DNA from 2 places in the Rhizobium sp. WW_1 genome. Region 1 is predicted to be linked to the other one. Evidence: riboswitches for the same ligand, from Rfam matches in the RefSeq annotation. Region 1 holds a riboswitch; the other holds the start of a gene.

Evidence for each region. Region 1 has a riboswitch for S-adenosylmethionine ahead of metA (homoserine O-succinyltransferase). Riboswitches for the same ligand answer to the same signal wherever they lie in the genome.
Region 2: linked by a shared signal. The riboswitch ahead of BJ928_RS04840 (O-succinylhomoserine sulfhydrylase) and the one ahead of metA (homoserine O-succinyltransferase) in region 1 are both predicted to bind S-adenosylmethionine.

What each region holds. Positions count from the first base shown of each region.
Region 1 covers NZ_RAIN01000013.1:81,570-91,288, reverse strand. Annotated here, with positions in the region: gene epmA (EF-P lysine aminoacylase EpmA) at 1-130, opposite strand, end outside; gene efp (elongation factor P) at 283-852, shown strand; gene BJ928_RS28720 (ABC transporter ATP-binding protein/permease) at 970-2,820, opposite strand; gene BJ928_RS28715 (MoxR family ATPase) at 2,984-3,826, shown strand; gene BJ928_RS28710 (NUDIX domain-containing protein) at 3,826-4,248, shown strand; SAM riboswitch at 4,325-4,402, shown strand; gene metA (homoserine O-succinyltransferase) at 4,448-5,374, shown strand; gene BJ928_RS28700 (VWA domain-containing protein) at 5,378-6,571, shown strand; gene BJ928_RS28695 (hypothetical protein) at 6,702-7,124, shown strand; gene BJ928_RS28690 (aldose epimerase family protein) at 7,393-8,418, shown strand; gene BJ928_RS28685 (GntR family transcriptional regulator) at 8,541-9,314, shown strand; gene BJ928_RS28680 (SIS domain-containing protein) at 9,311-9,719, shown strand, end outside.
Region 2 covers NZ_RAIN01000001.1:1,020,377-1,030,095, forward strand. Annotated here, with positions in the region: gene BJ928_RS04815 (MFS transporter) at 1-955, opposite strand, end outside; gene BJ928_RS04820 (LysR family transcriptional regulator) at 1,057-1,965, shown strand; gene BJ928_RS04825 (VOC family protein) at 1,975-2,352, opposite strand; tRNA gene BJ928_RS04830 (tRNA-Gly) at 2,499-2,572, opposite strand; gene BJ928_RS04835 (2'-deoxycytidine 5'-triphosphate deaminase) at 2,632-3,726, opposite strand; SAM riboswitch at 3,799-3,877, shown strand; gene BJ928_RS04840 (O-succinylhomoserine sulfhydrylase) at 3,920-5,107, shown strand; gene BJ928_RS04845 (DNA helicase) at 5,186-5,899, opposite strand; gene apaG (Co2+/Mg2+ efflux protein ApaG) at 6,511-6,903, shown strand; gene BJ928_RS04855 (Hsp33 family molecular chaperone) at 6,923-7,912, opposite strand; gene argF (ornithine carbamoyltransferase) at 7,961-8,878, opposite strand; gene BJ928_RS04865 (aspartate aminotransferase family protein) at 8,952-9,719, opposite strand, start outside.

The DNA.
Region 1 (9,719 bases):
TGAAGTCGTTGCGCGCGAAGAAAATCCGCAGTGCCGCCTGGATGGCATTGCGGCCGATGAGGAATGGCCGCCGGTCCGCATGGACATTGCGGGACCACCAGGGGGACGCTTTGCTCGTCTTTGGCTTCATTCCTGGCTTTCTTCCGCGCACCGGCTGCGTTGGGGGGTGGCAATTTCCGTTGATTTAGGGTAGTTGCGCCCCCAAGCAAACAAAAGCTGCGTCTCGGAGAGCATTCTGACAGTCCCTCTACGACGCAAAACGCAGCGTTACAAGGAAGTCTTATGGTCAAGGTCATCGCCTCTTCCGTCCGCAAGGGCAACGTTCTCGACGTCGACGGCAAGCTCTATGTCGTTCTCACCGCACAGAACTTTCATCCGGGCAAGGGCACCCCGGTCACCCAGGTCGACATGCGCCGCATCGTCGACGGCGTGAAGGTGTCCGAGCGTTGGCGCACCACCGAGCAGGTCGAGCGCGCCTTCGTTGAAGACGTGAACTTCCAGTACCTCTATGAAGACGGCGAAGGCTTCCACTTCATGAACCCGGCCACCTACGACCAGGTTGTCGTCGACGTCGAAACCATGGGCGACCAGAAGGCCTACCTCCAGGAAGGCATGACCTGCATCCTGTCGATCCACGAAGGCATCCCACTGGCGCTCGAGCTGCCGCGCCACGTGACGCTCGAAATCACCGAGACCGAACCGGTCGTCAAGGGTCAGACGGCATCTTCGTCCTACAAGCCCGCCATACTGTCGAACGGCATCCGCACCCTGGTGCCGCCGCACATCACAGCCGGCACCCGCGTCGTCATCGCAACGGAAGACAATTCCTACGTTGAGCGCGCCAAGGACTGAGCCTCGGCCTCCTGCTTGCATAAGAAACGCCTCGTCCTCGTGACGGGGCGTTTTGCATTTTGGGCCAGCTGATAGCCGAGCACCATCCGGGACGCTTTGCGATACTGCGCCGCCGCGTTACGGCGCGCTGGCCTTTTTCTCGTCCGTCTCCGCCACAGCGGCAGCTTCGGAAGGCGCTTGCATATCGGTGCTGTGTTCATGCGGAGCCAAAGCCTGCAGATGCAGGACGCGCGGTGACATGGCGTGCATGAAAGCATCGGAGCGGCCGATATAGATCAGGGTCGCATCGTCAAGTTCCGCCAATAGGGCAAAAGCTTTCGCCTGCACTTCGGCCTCCAGCCCTTCGAGGGCATCGTCGAAGACGACCCACTTTGGCTTCGCCAGCAGCAGGTGCGCAAAGCCGACGGCCTTCTGCTCTTCGGTATCGAGCAAGCGATCCCAACGGGCCTGCGTGTCGAGGCGATTCTTCAGGCGGCCGAGCCCGACCTTATCCATAACGGCATCGACGGCGGCATCGTCGTAGGCGTCCCGGTCCTCGGGAAAGCAGATCGCCTCCCGGAGCGTGCCGGTCGGCACATAGGGCGTGTGCGGCACGAACATCATGTCTTCCATCGGCGGCAGGCTGACCGTACCGGAGCCGCTATACCATTGATGCGCCAGCACCTCGAACAGCAGCCTGCGGTTCACGCCATGATCGCCATTGATCATGACATGCTCGCCGGCATTGATCGTGACCGTGCCTTCCGCGATCCTGAAACCGTTTTCCGTCGCCTCGTCGTTGGTCTTCGTCGAGATCTCCAGATCGGTCCAGACCATCGTGCCGGGAGCCGCCTTGTCGAAGACGAGGGTGTACGGCATCGGCGTCTTGTCGTCCATTTCCGTCAGGGCCTTGCGGAAATCGGTGACGCGCATCAGCGTCGCTCGCCATTCGGCGATCGGGCCGAAATTGGCGACATACCAGCGCAGCGCCGAATTGACCTGATTGAAGGCGCCGACAGCGACCATCAGCTGACCGAAGGTCAACCCGCCGGAGAAATAGGCTGGCGCCGCCACGAGGATCGGGATGATCAGCACCAGCCAGCCGTAACCGGCCGAAACCCAGGTGAGATTGGTGTTGGCGATGGCAAGCTGGCGGATGACGGCAAGCACGGCCGATATGTCGATATTGATCCGCCTGCGCTCGTTCTCCTCGCCGCCGGCGATCGTGATCGCCGGCATGTGCTCATTGGCATGCATGAGCGCGAAGCGCAGTTCAGCTTCCTTCGAATAGCGATCCGCATTCAGCCGCACCAGGCGGCGCCCGACGAACTGGCTGAGGAACGATGCCGATCCGGCATAGAGGATCGCCGCCCAGACCATATAGCCGGGAATGGAAAAGCTCATGCCCTTGAGGTGAAAGACCATGCCGTTGGAAAGTTCCCAGAGCACGCCGATGAAACTCAAAAGCAGGATCGTCGCCTGAACCAGACCGATGGCAAGTCCCGTGGTGCTTTCCGCGAGATTGCGGGCGTCTTCATGCAGGCGCTGGTCGGGATTGACGCCGATCAAACCGGAAGAGGCGAGACGAAGCGCGCGCTTGGCCTGCAGCCACTGATTGACCAGATCCCGCGCCAACCCCTCGCGCATGTAGAGCGCCGTCATCTGGTTGAGCCAGGCTTGAATGACATTGAGGACGAGCAGCGATCCCGCGATGATGCCGAAGACGCCGAGCTGATGGAAGAAGGCGGAGATATCGCGACGCGCCAGGGAATCGTAGAAGGGCGCATTCCAGTTGTTGAGCAACACCTGGACGTAGGCCGTGCCCAGAATGATCACGAAAAGCGCAACTGTCAGGGAAATGATCTTGAGGCGGACCGGCGAATTCCAGAAGGCGGAGAACATCATCCTCAGCCGAAAGAAAAGGCTCAAATCGTACCCGACCTGCTCGTTTCCCTGGATATTCGGCTTGGCTTGCTTTTCAACTGCCATCAGCACTTCCCTGCGACGCGTCCCGTCAGTTAATCATGACCCGCCCTCATGTCCATCCTTGCAGCAGATAGGTGCGATCACGTTCCTATATACACCGTTTCGCGCCTTGAACCGAATTGGGTGAGGGAATAGCTTGCACCCGAAAGATTGAGAAAGCCTTCCGATGCAATTCCAAGGAACTGCCGACTACATCGCCGACAAGGATCTCATGGTGGCCGTCAACGCCGCCATCCGGCTAGAGCGACCGCTTCTTGTAAAGGGCGAGCCCGGCACCGGCAAGACCGAATTGGCCCGCCAGGTCGCAGCCGCCCTTGGACTCGACCTCATCGAATGGAACGTCAAATCGACGACGAAAGCCCAGCAGGGCCTCTACGAATACGACGCCGTCTCGCGGCTGCGCGACAGCCAGCTCGGCGACGTTAGAGTTCATGACGTCAGCAACTATATCCGCCAGGGCAAACTCTGGCAGGCCTTCACCGCGCCGCAAAAATGCGTGCTGCTGATCGACGAGATCGACAAGGCCGATATCGAATTCCCGAATGATCTCCTGCAGGAGCTCGATCGCATGGAATTCCATGTCTACGAAACCGCAGAGACCATCAAGGCGGCCATCCGCCCGATCGTGATCATCACGTCCAACAACGAGAAGGAGTTGCCGGACGCCTTTCTGCGCCGCTGCTTCTTCCACTATATCCGCTTTCCCGACATGGAGACGCTGACACGCATCGTCGAGGTGCATTATCCCGGCATCAAGCAGGCGCTCGTCCGCGCGGCGCTGACGCAATTCTTCGAGATCCGCGAGGTGCCCGGCCTCAAGAAGAAACCCTCGACCTCCGAAGCCCTCGACTGGATTCGCCTGCTGGTCGCCGACGACGTCGATCCCGAAACGCTGCGCGCCGATGCGAAGAACGCGCTGCCGAAGCTGCATGGCGCGCTGCTGAAGAACGAGCAGGACGTCCATCTCTTCGAACGCCTGGCCTTCATGGCGCGCGGGCAGGGGAAGTAATGCAGCCGGATGCGGTCAAGGTCCTGATCTATGCCGTTCGCGACGGGCATCTGCTCGTCTTCGACGAGCCGGATTTTCCGGCCATCGAGCTGCAGGTTCCGGGCGGCACGGTCGAGGTCGGCGAAGATCTGGCTCTGGCAGCAGCGCGCGAATTCGAGGAGGAAACGGGACTGATCGCAACAGCGCTGCGGCCGCTGGGCGTCAGTGACTACCGGTTTGAAAAGAACGGGCGCTGCCATCATCACAGACGGCACTATTTTCGCTGCGAAGTGCCTGAAGCCGCGCCGGCCGAATGGCATCATGTCGAGACAACGCCTTTTGGCGGCGGCGAGCCCATCTGCTTCCATTTTTCCTGGATACCGATTGCCGAGGCACGGAAACATCTGGGCTACGACATGGAAGCCCTACTCGACCGTCTGTAAGCTGCGGCCGACCTCGGAACGCGGCCGCAACAGCTGAACATTAGCCCATTGACCCGCCGGAATGACAGGTTTATGAAATTTCCCTCGTGGTGATTTGGCCGGCCGGCTTGCAGCCACGTTAAATAAGTCGCTAAAGGGCCGCGTGCGGACCGGTAGCGATTCATCGCGGCCGGTTTTTTTGTATTTGGCGAGTGAAGCAATGCCCATCAAGATTCCCGATACGCTCCCCGCGTTTGAAACCCTCCAGAGCGAGGGTGTGCGGGTGATGACCGAAACGGTGGCGTTCCGTCAGGATATCCGCCCCCTTCAGATCGGGCTTCTCAACCTCATGCCGAACAAGATCAAGACCGAGGTCCAGATGGCGCGCCTGGTCGGCGCATCGCCGCTGCAGGTGGAGTTTTCGCTGGTGCGCATCGGCGCCCACAAGGCCAAGAACACCTCGGAAGAACATCTCCTTTCCTTCTACGAGACCTGGGAAGAGGTGAAGCACCGCAAATTCGACGGCTTCATCATCACGGGCGCGCCGATCGAGCTGCTGGAATACGAGGACGTCACCTACTGGAAGGAAATGCAGGAGATCTTCGAATGGACGGCCACCAACGTCCATTCGACGCTGAACGTCTGCTGGGGCGCGATGGCGGCAATCTACCATTTCCACAACGTGCCGAAATATACGCTGACGGAAAAGGCCTTCGGCGTCTACCGCCACCAGAACCTGAAGCCCTCCTCGGTCTATCTCAACGGCTTCTCCGACGATTTCGCCATTCCGGTCTCGCGCTGGACGGAAGTGAGGCGCGCCGACATCGAAAAGGTGCCCGGCCTGCAGATCCTGATGGATTCGAGCGAGATGGGCGTCTGCCTCGTGCACGAACGGGCCTGCAACCGGCTCTACATGTTCAATCACGTGGAGTATGATTCCACCTCGCTGGCGGACGAATATTTCCGGGATGTGAATGCGGGCGTGCCGATCAAGATGCCGCACAACTACTTCCCGCATAACGACCCGGAAATCGCCCCGCAGAACCGGTGGCGCAGTCACGCGCATCTGTTCTTCGGCAACTGGATCAACGAGATCTACCAGACCACGCCGTATGATCTGGAGGAGATCGGCCAGGAAAGGACCTGAGGCTTGTTCATTCCCTTCTTCCTCAAACTGAAGGAAGCGAAAGTTCCGGTAACGCTCCGGGAATTCCTGTCGCTGCTTGAGGGAATGGAAGAGGGGATTGCCGACTATGACGTCGAGGCCTTCTATTATCTGGCGCGCACGACGCTCATCAAGGACGAGCGCTTCATCGACCGCTTCGATCAGATTTTTGCGGATTATTTCCGCGGCGTCGAAGCGATCGGCGGAGGCGCCGAAGGGGAAGCGGTCGAAGCGACCGCCATCCCGGAAGAATGGCTGCGCAAGCTCGCCGAGCGGCATCTCACCGAAGAGGAAAGACGGGAGATCGAGGCGCTCGGCGGCTTCGACAAGCTCATGGAAACGCTGCGCGAGCGGCTGGCCGAGCAGAAGGGCCGGCATCAGGGCGGCTCGAAATGGATCGGCACCGCCGGAACCTCGCCCTTCGGCGCCTATGGCTACAATCCGGAAGGCGTGCGCATCGGCCAGGAAACCTCGCGCCACCGCCGTGCGGTCAAGGTCTGGGATCGCCGCGACTTCCAGAATCTCGACGACGGCGTCGAGCTTGGCACCCGCAATATCAAGGTGGCGCTGAAACGCCTGCGCCGCTGGGTGCGCGAAGGCGCGGCCGAGGAGCTGGATCTCTCCGGCACCATCCGCTCCACCGCCGAGCATGGCTATCTCGACGTCCAGACGCGGCCGGAGCGCCGCAACGCCGTCAAGCTCCTGATGTTCTTCGACGTCGGCGGCTCGATGGACGATCACATCCGTGTCGTGGAGGAACTCTTCTCCGCCGCCCGGTCAGAATTTCGGCACATGGAATATTTCTACTTCCACAACTGCCTCTACGAAGGCGTGTGGAAGGACAATCGCCGCCGGCGCGTCGACATCACCGCCACGACGGATCTCATCCGCACCTTCGGCCCCGACTACCGCGTCGTCTTCGTCGGCGACGCCTCCATGAGCCCCTACGAGATCACCCAGGCCGGCGGTTCGGTGGAGCATTGGAACAAGGAAGCCGGCGAGACCTGGCTCGGCCGCATGACCGGCCATTTCCGCAAATGCATCTGGATCAATCCCGTGCCGGAAAACTACTGGGGCTATACGACCTCGATCTCCATCATCCGCCGGCTGATGACCGACCGCATGTATCCGCTGACCCTCGGCGGGCTGGAAAAGGCGACAAGAGAATTGTCGCGCTGAATTCAGTTCTTTTGGAGCGGCCGCGGCCATATTTGCGAACCGAAACGCCACCAAATCACCACAACCGTTTGTAGAAAAATAGACGCAGGAAAACTGGCTCCGATCGCTGGGGAAACTGGTGGAGATGTGCGTGCGCTATGTTGTTCGATTGCTTTTCTTCATCTCAACCATGTTGTTGGTCTCGCAGCCGGCGAGATCAGAGGAAGGAGATTTTTCCGGCCAGTGGGACCAGACCCATTCCGACATCGGCCCATGCGGAAAATGCCGCGTGGGAATAGTAAGGCATGGCAGATTTATGACGATCAGCGCGAACAACGGCTGGAGCGCAACGGCGGAGACCAGTCGAAATGGAAATGTGAACTACGCGGTAGGCGCAGGGCGATGGAGCGCTCAAACCGGCGTGTACGTCTCAAAGCCGTTCGATATCTTTCTTGCCGTTGATGGCAATAGGCTGATGATAATCATGGCTATCGGAAAAGCGGATGGATCAAAGCAACCGATCAAAGCGCTTTTCAGCAGGAAACCGATTAAATTTCTCAACGACAAGACCTAGCAGGCGGATGCATTTTTCCATGAATGCGGCAGAAGGAACGCCACGCCAACAATCAAGCGCGCCCCCAAACCAAGGCAAACCGTCCGCTTGTCTTACGCGTCGTACATTCATGGCGTAGCCTGCCGGTCCGAAGCTATTGGGGAAAGCTCAGTTGAACCTTGATCCCCCTTCGCCCGCCCCTAAATTTCGCCAGGGAATCGGTTGCGGAACGCGGCGAATGGGGGCAGGGTCTGAGCCTTGCATGATCGATATCAATGGATGAGCTGATATGACGGAAAGCACTTTGCAGCGGGAAGTTTTTGGGACGACGGCCGATGGAGAAACCGTCTATCGGGTCAAGATCGTGGGCGGCGGCCTGACGGCCCATATCATGTCCTGGGGCGCAGTCATCCAGGATCTCCGGCTTGATGGCCATGAGCCCGCTCTGCTCGTCGGCTTCGACAATTTCCCCGACTATCCCGCCCACTCCTCCTATTTCGGCGCCACGCCCGGCCGCTGCGCCAACCGCATCGGCGCCGGCCACTTCACGCTCGACGGCAAGCAATACCAGCTCGAACTCAACGAGAAGGGCGTCACCCATCTGCACGGCGGCAAGGACAATATCGCCAAGCGCAACTGGACGATCGTCGAGCACGCTACCGACCGTGTCGTCCTGAAGATCGTCGATCCCGATGGCCGGGCCGGCTATCCCGGCAATTGCACGATCCAGGCGACCTATTGGGTGCATGGCAACGGCGAGTTCTCGATCACCTACGAATCGACCACCGACCAGCCGACTCTCGCCAATGTCTGCCAGCACGCCTATTTCAACCTCGACGGCCGCGACGATGCGCTGGGCCACGACATCATGATCGCCGCCGACCACTATACGCCGACCGACGACAAGCAGGTGCCGACCGGCGAGGTCCGCGCCGTCGAGGGCACAGTTTTCGATTTCCGCGAGATGTCGCCGATGAAGCGCTTCGACGGGGCCGAGCAGGCGCTCTACGACTATAATTTCTGCCTGTCGACCGAGCGCACAGCCAAGCGCTCCGTCGTGCTCGCCCGCAGCGTCAATTCCGGCGTATCGCTTGAGGTCCGCACCACCGAGCCCGGCGTGCAGTTCTATACCGGCTTCAAGCTCAACGTTCCCGTTCCCGGCCACGACGGCCGCAAGATCGGCCCGTTTGCCGGCTTCTGCCTGGAGACGCAGGTCTGGCCCGATGCCATCAACCATGAAGGCTTCCCCAATGCCGTGCTCCGCCCGGGCGAGGTATTGCGGCAGGAAACGGATTACATCTTCACCAAGAACTGAGCGGGCCATGTGCCGCTCTCGTGAATTTCGGCCGGGCGTCCAAAGCGCCCGGCCGATTCTTTTTTGCGCCACGGCCAGATTCATCTTGTGAATTGGTTCTAAATAGGTTCTATATAGAAGTCATGGATAGAACCAGTTTGATCGCCGAATTGAACAATCGCGGTCTCAGCGACGGGACCGGAAGCGGGCCGCTGTACAAGCGCCTTGCGCAGGCGCTGACCGGTCTTGTCCAGGAAGGCCTGCTAAAACCGGGCACGGCATTGCCAGGCGAGCGCGATCTCGCTGGTGCATTGGAAATCGGCCGCGTTACCGTCAGGACCGCCTATCGTGACCTGCTGGCATCCGGCGTCATCGAATCCCGTCACGGCAGCGGCACCTTCGTTTCGCAGCATGTCGAGCGCATCGAACAGCCGCTCTGGCGTCTTTCCTCCTTCTCCGCCGACATGCGCTCGCGTGGCCGCGAGCCGGCGGCCCGCATCCTCCAACGCACCATCAGCGCACCGGCGCCGGAAGAATCCTTCCTTCTCGGCCTCGGCCTCGATGAACCTGTGCTGCGGCTCGACCGATTGCGCCTCGCCGACGGCCAGCCGCTTGCCATCGAGCGCGCCGTCGTTCCCATCAAGTTTCTCGGCGAAGGCGCCGTATCCGAAGGATCGCTCTACGATGCACTGGCCACCAACGGCTTTAAGCCCGTGCGCGCACAGCAGCGGCTGACCGCCGTGACGCTCGACCCCACCTCCGCATCGATCCTGACCGTCAAGGCCGGAGCGCCGGCGCTTCTGATCGAGCGCGTTTCCCGCCTGGCCGACCAGCGCGTGGTTGAATATACCCGCTCGCATTATCGCGGCGATGCCTATGATTTTGTTGCCGAATTGAGAATTGGAGATGACCTATGAGCGAGACCCAGTCCCTGATGCTGACGGAAGCAGGCCAATCGCCTGAAGTGGTTGCAACCCTGCTTGAAAAGGAAAAGCCCGCCTTCGCCGAGATCGCGAAGCTCTTCTCGACCGGTCGTCCGTCGCTGATCACGACGGCGGCGCGCGGCTCGTCCGACCATGCCGCCACCTTCTTCAAATATCTGCTGGAAATCTCCTGTGGCATCCCGGTCGCCTCCGTCGGCCCGTCGATCGCCTCGGTCTACGGCGCGCCGCTTCACCTGAAGGGCGGCATCCACTTCACCGTCTCCCAGTCCGGCGGCAGCCCTGATATCATCGCCATGCAGGCAGCCGCCAAGAAGGGCGGCGCCACCACGATCGCCGTCGTCAACGTCACCGACAGCCCGCTCGCCAAGGAGGCCGACA
Region 2 (9,719 bases), on a different contig from region 1:
TGGAGTCGCCCGACCGTATCGCACCGACCCAGCCCGCCAGCGCCATGGCGGCGAGCACGATCAGATGCGAGGCCAATGTCGCCGTCCGCGTCCAGCCCCTGTCGCCCATGCGGCCGAAGACAGAGGTCGCGGCGGCACCGCCGGCGCCTACGAGGGCAAACAGCGCGATGCCGGACTGGCCGAGCGTAAAGGGCGGTTGCGCCAGACGCAGGGCGACGGATGTCCAGAACAGGCTGAAGCTCGCCATCATCAAAGCGGCGGTGAAGGCACGCAGCCGAAGCACCGGCTCCTCCCGCAGTAGCTCGAAAAGCGAGCCGATCAAGGCGCCGTAGCTTGCGCTGACCAAAGGGCGCCGCTCCGGCAGACGCAGGGCCAGCACGGCCGCCAGAAGCGCAAGCGTCGCGGCACTCACGGCATAGAAGCTCCTCCAGCCCCAGAAATCGGCGATCAGGCTCGCCAGCGGCCGCGAAGCAAGAATACCGACCATGACGCCGCTCATGACATTGCCGATCACCCGGCCGCGGTGTTCGGGCGGTGCCATGCCCGCTGCGATCGGCACGAGGATCTGGATTGCCGAGCAGGCCGCTCCCAGCAGGAACAGGAAGATCAGCAGGCTCCAGCCCGTCGGCGCGAAGGCGGCGGCAACAGCCATGACCAAAGCCGACAGGAGCATGCGCAGGACAAGCTGCCGGTTTTCCATGAGATCCGCCAGCGGAACCAGGAAGAACAGGCCCGCGGCATAGCCGAGCAGCGAGGCCATGGCCACCAGGCCCGCGCCGCTTTCGGAAAAGCCAAGCGATGGGCCGATGATGCCGACCAGCGTCTGCGGCGCAAAGAGATTGATGATGATGACGCCGGTAGCGACGGCGAACAGCAAGGTCGAGGGAGCGGCGTCCACCGCAGCGACATCATCCTGCGCCGGCTCGTTCGCCATACATTCGGGGACTTGCGACATAGGCTCTCCAATAATTTCTGATAATAAAGATAGCCATGTTTATCGCGTTGCTGCATAATGCGGCAATTGAAATGAACTAATAATGATTATGCGAGTTAAGCATGAACATTCATGACCTGGAAGCTTTCGTCGCCGTGGTGGAAACGGGCTCGATCGTCGCCGCCTCCGCGCGCATCAATCTGACGCAGCCTGGTATCACCCGGCGCATACAGAACCTGGAGGACAGTCTCGGCATTGCCTTGCTTGACCGGCAGTCGAAACCGCTGAGGCCGACGGCTGCGGGACGCGAGGCGTATGAGCATGGGCGGCGAGTTTTGCGCTCGCTCGACGATCTCAAGGCCGGCGTCTCGCCCGGCGGCACGATCGGCGGCGAATTCCGGCTAGGGATCATGCCCTACCTTTCCGAGGCGGCCCTATCGTCGCCGCTCGACGAGTTGCGCAGCCAGTTTCCGCAATTGACGTTGCGCATCGTTACCGGCTGGTCGCCGCAGCTCGTTGAACAGGTTGCCCGCAGCGAGCTTGATGCGGCAACCGTCTGCCTGGCGGAAGGCATACAACCGCCTGATAACGTGATCGGCGACGTGCTTGGCGTTCATAGCGTCATTCTGGTCGCCGCACCATCGCTCGGCGTTCCCAAGGAACCCAGGCTTGAGGATCTCTCGCGCTTCCCCTGGATCATGAACCAGAGCGGCTGCGGCTTCCGCGCCTTCATTCAGCATCGCTTCGAGGCCGAACGCCTGCCTTTCGATGTCGGGGTCGAGGCCATGAGCGCCGATCTGCGCATGTCGCTCGTGGCGCGCGGGCTCGGTATCGGTGTCTTAACGCCGGCGGCATTGGCCGACAGCCGCTGGCGCAATTCCATCGAGATCATCGAAGCCCCGGATTTCAGCCCGAAGGTGGTCAACTGGCTGGTTCATCGCCCGCCGGCAGGTCGCCTCGCCCGTCCGATCGCGACCTTCGGGGAAGCGCTGGCGGAAACTTTGAAAGCGAAGAGACCCTTCCTGACCTGAACCCGGTACTCAGGCGTCGGGCCTATTGACCATCGCCTCTATATTGTAGCCGTCGGGATCGAGGATGAAACAGGCATAGTAATCCGCGCCGTAATCCTGCCGCGGGCCGGGTACGCCATTATCCTTAGCACCCGCTTCTATCGCAGCGCGATAGAAGGCATCGACCTCGGCCCTCTTGCGGACACGGAAGGCGACGTGCAGATGCGTCAGAGGCAGCGAGCTGCCGGTATGCTGGATCTCGAACAGGCTGCCGTCGTCAACATCGAAAGCCCAGAACAGACCTTCCTTTCCGAAGGAGAGCCGATAACCCAAAGGTTCGAAAGCCAACTCGTAGAAGGCCCTGCTCTTTTCAAGATTGCTGACTTCGATGGTTATGTGATCGATCAACGCGCGTCTCCAAACAAAAGTTCGGGAAGCAGGCTAGCCAAACCACAAGATTCACGCAATGGCCACAGCGACACCAAATCACTACCAAAGGTAGCGACAATGATCAAAGACCAAAACAAGTCAGCAGCGAGGTTATCAAAAGGGGATGGAGCGGGTGAAGGGAATCGAACCCTCGTATTCAGCTTGGGAAGCTGCTGCTCTACCATTGAGCTACACCCGCCTGACACCCTTGAGATGTCCAACAGTTGACGGCCTCTGTCAAGGCCGGTCAGCGTCCGATTACAGGCGGAAGTGCTTCGACAGCTTCAGGCCCTGCGCCTGATAGTTCGAACCGAGGCCGGAGCCGTAGAGGCTGCTCGGCTGTTCCAGCATGTGTTCGTAGATCAGGCGACCGACGATCTGGCCGTCCTCGAGGATGAAGGGCACTTCGTGGCTGCGCACCTCGAGCACGGCGCGGCTGCCGCGGCCGCCGGCCGGCGCATGGCCGAAGCCGGGATCGAAGAAGCCGGCATAATGGACGCGGAATTCGCCGACCAGCGGATCGAACGGCGTCATCTCGGCGGCATAATGCGGCGGCACATGCACCGCCTCGCGCGAGACGAGGATATAGAATTCATCCGGGTCAAGGATCAGCTCGGTGCGGCCTCGGCTGTAGAGCGGCTCCCAGAAGTCGAAGATGTCGTGCTGAGCCTTCTTGTCGACATCGACGACGGCGGTGTGGTGCTTGCCGCGATAGCCGATCAGCCCTTCCTTGTCGCCGGCAAGATCGATCGACAGCGCGATGCCGCCGCCGGTGATGTTCGGCTTCTTGCTGGCAACAAGCGTTTCCGTCTCGTGCAGCCTCAGCAGTTCCGGCTCGGTGAGCAAGGCGTGACCGACGCGGAAGCGGATTTGCGACAGGCGCGAGCCACGGCGAACGACGATCGGGAAGGTGCGCGGGCTGATTTCGAGATAGAGCGGGCCGGAATAGCCGGCCGGAATCTTGTCGAACTCCTGCGCACGGTCGGTGATGACGCGGGTGAAGATATCGAGACGGCCGGTTGAACTCTTCGGATTGGCCGAAGCCGACATGTCCTCGGGCAGATCGAGACGCTCCATCAGCGGCACGATATAGACGCAGCCGGTTTCCAACACCGCACCTTCCGAGAGATCGACGACGTGCAGCTTCAGCCGGTCGAGCTTGTCGGCGACGAGATGCGAGGGGCCGGGCATGAAGCTGGCGCGGACGCGAAAGGCATGCGAGCCGAGCCGCAAGTCGAGACTTGCAGGCTGGATCTGATCGACGTCCAGTTCCCTCTCGCTCGTCAGCCGACCGGTTTCAAAGAGCGCTGCTATGGCGCGATCGGCCAAAATTCCAGTATTGCGAGCCATCATGCTTCTCTCATAATTTGTCGCAGACAAAACCAAACTCAGGGAATTGACGCAAGCCGTCAACGGCAGTATTGCAACTTATCCCGTGGTGATTTGGCCGGTCGGCTTGCAGCCACGTTAAACAAATGGCTAAAAAGACCGGGGTTGAACCGGTCTGCTTTTGCGACCGGTTTTTTTGTTTGAAAGTGGTGATGGCATGAGCAAGACTTGGCGCCCCGCAACCCAGCTCGTACACAACGGAACGCTCCGTTCGCAGTTCGGCGAGACCTCCGAAGCAATCTATCTGACCCAGGGCTTCGTCTACGACACCTCGGAAGCGGCGGAAGCCCGCTTCAAGGGCGAGACGGATGGTTTCATCTACGCCCGCTACGGCAGCCCGACCAATGACATGTTCGAGAAGCGCATGTGCGCGCTGGAAGGCGCTGAGGATGCTCGCGCCACGGCTTCGGGCATGGCGGCCGTCTCCGCCGCTATCCTCTGCCAGTTGAAGGCCGGCGATCATATCGTCGCTGCCCGCGCCCTCTTCGGCTCCTGCCGTTGGGTGGTCGAGACGCTGGCGCCGAAATACGGCATCGAATGCACGCTGGTCGACGGCCGCTTCGTCGAAAACTGGGAAAAGGCCATCCGCCCGAACACCAAGGTGTTCTTCCTCGAAAGCCCGACCAACCCGACACTGGAAGTGGTCGACATTGCCGCCGTCGCCAAGCTCGCCAACCAGATCGGCGCCAAGGTCGTGGTCGATAACGTTTTCGCGACACCGCTCTTCCAGAAGCCGCTGGAACTCGGCGCCCATATCGTCGTCTATTCCGCCACCAAGCATATTGACGGCCAGGGTCGTTCGCTCGGCGGCGTCATCCTCTCCGACAAGCAGTGGATCGACGAGCACCTGCAGGACTATTTCCGCCATACCGGCCCGGCCATGTCGCCGTTCACAGCCTGGACGCTGCTCAAGGGTATCGAAACCCTGCCGCTGCGCGTCGCGCAGCAGACGACGAACGCCGCGAAGGTGGCCGATTTCCTCGCCGAGCAGACTGGCAAGGTCGCTCGCGTGATCTATCCCGGCCGCAAGGACCATCCGCAGGCCGACATCATCGCCAAACAGATGAGCGGCGGCTCGACCCTTGTTGCCTTCGAGCTGAAGGGCGGCAAGGAAGCGGCCTTCAAGCTGCAGAACGCATTGGACATCGTGAAGATCTCCAACAATCTCGGCGACTCGAAGAGCCTGATCACGCATCCGGCCACCACGACGCACAAGAACCTCACCGACGAGGCCCGCGCCGAGCTCGGCATTTCGCCGGGCACCGTGCGCTTCTCGGCCGGCATCGAGGACAGCGAAGATCTGGTCGAGGATTTCGCCCGCGCGCTTGAGCAGGTTTCCGCCTGATATCAATCGAGCCGCCCGGATCGTTTTCCGGGCGGCTCGACCTGCCCTTGTCGGGCAATGACAGTATGTGGCAACCCGTCAGCTAGCCGCCTTGAACTCAACCCGGCCGTTGTTCAGGAAGACCATCTTGTCGAACAGCTTTAGATCCAGCGGGTTCGGCAGACGCACATCCGAGAGATCAGGCACGGGTTTCCGCTCCGGATCATATGAGCGATCGATCTGCGAGATGAAGACGACGATCACGCCTCTGTCGCGCGCAAACGCCTTTAGCGTCTGAACCTGGATCATGAGTTCCGGCTTCTCCCGCTTCTGATCCAGCAGCTGCAGAAAATCGACCACCGCCAGCGTGCCACGCGACGCCTGGGCCAGCCTCTCGACGATGTAGTCGCCACTAATGGCATCGGAATTGTCGAATTCGAACAGATCGGCAAAGTCCGCATAGGCGGCGCCGATCACCGGGAAACGGTCCAGAACGACCTTTTCCGTGTCTTCCAGAGAAAAGAAGACGCTGCGATTGCCTGATTTCATGGCTTCGACGGCAAGCCTCAGGCTCATCAAGGTCTTGCCATGGCCGGGCCGCGCGCCGACCAGCACCAGATCGCCCGGGCTCAGACGCGAATACAGCTCGCCGACGGGCACGGCTGCGCTCGTTTTGCTTGCAAGCAAGCTCCAACCTTCAAAACCCTCGCCGGCCGCGATGCGATCGAGTGCGGCGTGCAAGGGGATACTCTGCTGACGAGACAGGAGCCTCGCCTTGCGCTTCAAGTGATAAACAGGGGCGGAAAGCCTCATCTAAACCTCCTATTGCGAGCAATGACCGCAACCCCTCCTTATGCCAGGCGCTCAAACAGTCGGTTTGGATATTGACGGCCCCGCATGAAATATACTTTCCCGAGTGGAGGGGGGAGGCACGGGCCATGCCAGAATCAGACCATAACCGAAATTCGTCCGAGGGGGAATCTCACGCAACTCCCCGCCGGGGAACATAAGAGGGGAACGGCGGTTATATGATCCGGAGGTTTAATGGCCGGCATTCAGCTATGACGATCAATTCCTGAAGTGCACCTGTAATGCTCACAAGCGTATCTGCGCGCGGCAATATCCCTCGGCGGGCATTATGGTAGACAAGACTAAATGACGAGCAAAACAAGATACTTTGAGAACCAATTACTAACCTTTTTCACCGGCCGTAATAGCTGTATCTCGGAAAACTCCCTCCATGCGAGCGAGATTTCATCACACCGTTCCTTGACGGAACCGATCGGTTATAGGATACCGCTAGAGATCCTGCACTTTGCGGGAGTGGTGGAAAGCGGATAATATGCCGCAGACTTGAAAATGCTGAAACGGCAATGGGCTTGAAGGAGCGCTCGACGTTTCAGGACAGTGGCAAGGTATTAGGCATGTATCGCGCCCTAACACGCGACATCGAAGTGGTTGTAGAGCCGTTTTATCTGGAGGAGCAATCCGATCCGGACGACGATCGCTATGTCTGGGGATACCGCATCGTCATTTCCAACCACTCGAAGGACGCCGTGAAGCTGGTGACGCGCTACTGGCACATCACCGATATGAACGGCATGGTGGATGAAGTCACGGGTCCCGGCGTCGTCGGCGAGCAGCCGCACCTGAAACCCGGCGATACCTACGAGTATTCTTCCGGCTGTCCGCTGGACACGCCGTCAGGCATGATGTTCGGCCATTACCAGATGGAAACGGATGACGGGGAACTCTTCCATGTCAAGATCCCCGCCTTCTCTCTGGATACACCGAACCTTTTGCGTACGCTGAACTGAGCCAGCGCAACCGGCGGGATCAGGCCGCTTCTATTTCAGCCACTTCGAAGCGATAGGTCGTCGAGCAGAACTCGCAGGTCACGGCGATCTCGCCATTCTCCTGACTGGCCTCGATTTCCTCGGCCGTAAAGCCCTTCAACACGCCCTTCAGCTTGTCACGCGAGCAGGAACAGCGATCGTAGACGGCCTTCGGCTCATAGACGCGCACGCCGCGTTCATGGAAGAGGCGATAGAGAAGACGCTCGGTGCCGACCTGCGGGTCCGTCAGCTCATCGGCATCGATGGTTTCCACCAGGCTGCGCGCTTCCGCCCAGGCATCGTCCTCGACATGGTCGCGCGCGCCGGTATCGCCGTCGCCGCCGTGAATATCCGGATGGCGCATGCGTTCCGGCGCTTCGGGCAGGAACTGCGCAATCAGGCCGCCGGCGCGCCAGCGGTGACGCGGCTTGCCGTTCTCATCGCGGTCGAAGAGCTCTGCAGCCCCCAGACGCACACGCGTCGGGATCTGTTCCGATTGACGGAAATAGGTGCCGGCAATCTCCTCGAGAGAAGCGCCGTCGAGCGCGACGATGCCCTGGTAGGGCTGCGTGAAACGGCCCTGATCGATGGTGAAGGCAAGCACGCCCTTACCAAGCAGTTGCTCGGGCTCGGTCCGGCCTTCGGCGACCGCCTTTGCCAATGCCTCTTCATCGAAGCGGGCATAGGCGCGGACATTTTCCGGCGTCGAGAAATCGGCGACCAGAAGATCGACCGGACCGTCGCCCTTGGTCTGCACGGTGAACTTGCCCTCGAACTTCAGCGAGGTGCCGAGCAGGACAGTGAGGACGATGGCCTCGGCCAGAAGGCGCGCGACCGGCGTCGGATAGTCGTGCCGGGCGAGGATCGCATCCAGCAGCGGACCGAGCTGCACGGCGCGGCCGCGCACGTCCAGACCTTCCACCTGGAAGGGAACGACGTGATCGTCACCAGCGAAATCGAACTGACCCAGCGAGGCTGCATTTTCGGCCATTGCTTTACTCCTACTGCGCCCGCGCCCTCAAGACGCGGCTTCATATCCTCAGATCGCGCCCAGGCACCAAGCAAGAATCGACTTTTGCGCATGAAGGCGGTTTTCCGCCTCATCGAAGACAACGGATTGCGGACCGTCGATCACCTCGTCCGTCACTTCCTCTCCGCGATGGGCGGGCAGGCAATGCATGAACAACGCGTCTTTGCCGGCCTGTGCCATCAAAGCCTTGTTGACCTGATAGGGCTGGAAGACGTTGTGACCGCGTGCCCGGTGCTCCTGATTCATGGAAACCCAGGTATCGGTTACCACGCAATCGACGCCGGCGACCGCACGGTCTGCATCATGCGAGAGCATGATTTCGGCGCCCTCGTTGCGGGCCCAGTTCAGATAGTGATCCTTGGGCTCGGAACCAAGGGGTACGGCCATATTCATGCGATAGCCGAAGCGCGCCGCACCTTCGATCAGCGAATGCAGCACGTTGTTGCCATCGCCCGTCCAGGCAACGGTCTTGCCCTTGATCGGGCCGCGATGCTCTTCGAAGGTCATGATGTCGGCCATGATCTGGCAGGGATGGGTATCATCGGTCAACGCATTGATGACTGGAACGGTCGCATGTTCCGCCAGCTCCAGCAGGCGCGAATGGTCTGTCGTGCGGATCATGATGGCATCGACATAGCGCGACAGCACCTTCGCCGTGTCGCCGATCGTCTCGGCGCGGCCAAGCTGCATTTCGGTGCCGGAGAGGAACAGCGTCTCGCCGCCAAGCTGACGCATGCCGACATCGAAGGAGACGCGGGTTCGAGTGGATGGCTTCTCGAAGATCATCGCCAGCATCTTGCCGGCCAGCGGCTTGTCGGCCGTGCCGGCCTTCAGCGCGTTCTTTCGCACGATCGCGTCATCGATGATGTTGCGCAGATCGGCGGCCGGAACGGCAGAGAGGTCGAGAAAGTGTTTCGGAGAAGCCATGTCCTTACCTGTACTCCAGAAAAAACAATAACGCCCGCGTGGGGCAGGAACGCCCCGATTGCGGGCGTTGAGTTCAAGCCGATTTTTTGGTGCGGGCAATACGCGCACGTTCGGCCGCACGCTCGAGACGAGCGAGACCTTCGCGTGCCTCCTCAGCCGTCACGACCAGCGGCGGCAGCAGGCGGATGACGTTGTCGCCGGCCGGCACGCCAAGCAGATGCTCGGCGCGGATCGCCTGCAGCAGATCCGCCTGCGGAATGGCCGCCTTGATGCCGAGCATCAGGCCTTCGCCGCGTACGTCCTCGATGATATCGGGGAAGCGATCCTTGAGCGAGGCGAGCCCCTGGCGGAACACCAGCGCGATATCGCGCACATGCTGCAGGAAACCCTCTGCCAGCACGATGTCGAGGACGGCGTTGCCGACTGCCATAGCCAGCGGATTGCCGCCATAGGTCGATCCATGCGTGCCCGCCTTCATGCCCGAAGCGGCTTCCGCCGTCGCAAGGCAGGCACCGAGCGGGAAACCGCCACCGATACCCTTGGCGACCGCCATGATATCGGGCTTGATGCCAGCCCATTCATGGGCAAAGAGCTTGCCCGTGCGGCCGACGCCGCATTGGACTTCATCGAGGATCAGCAGCATGCCGTGCTCGTCGCAGATCTCACGCAGCCCGCGCAGGAATTCGTTGGTCGCCGGACGGATGCCGCCCTCGCCCTGCACCGGCTCGATCAGGATCGCGGCCGTCGCGTCGGTGATGGCAGCACGCACCGCATCGAGATCGCCGAACTGAACCTGATCGAAGCCCGGCGCCTTCGGGCCGAAGCCCTCGATATATTTCTC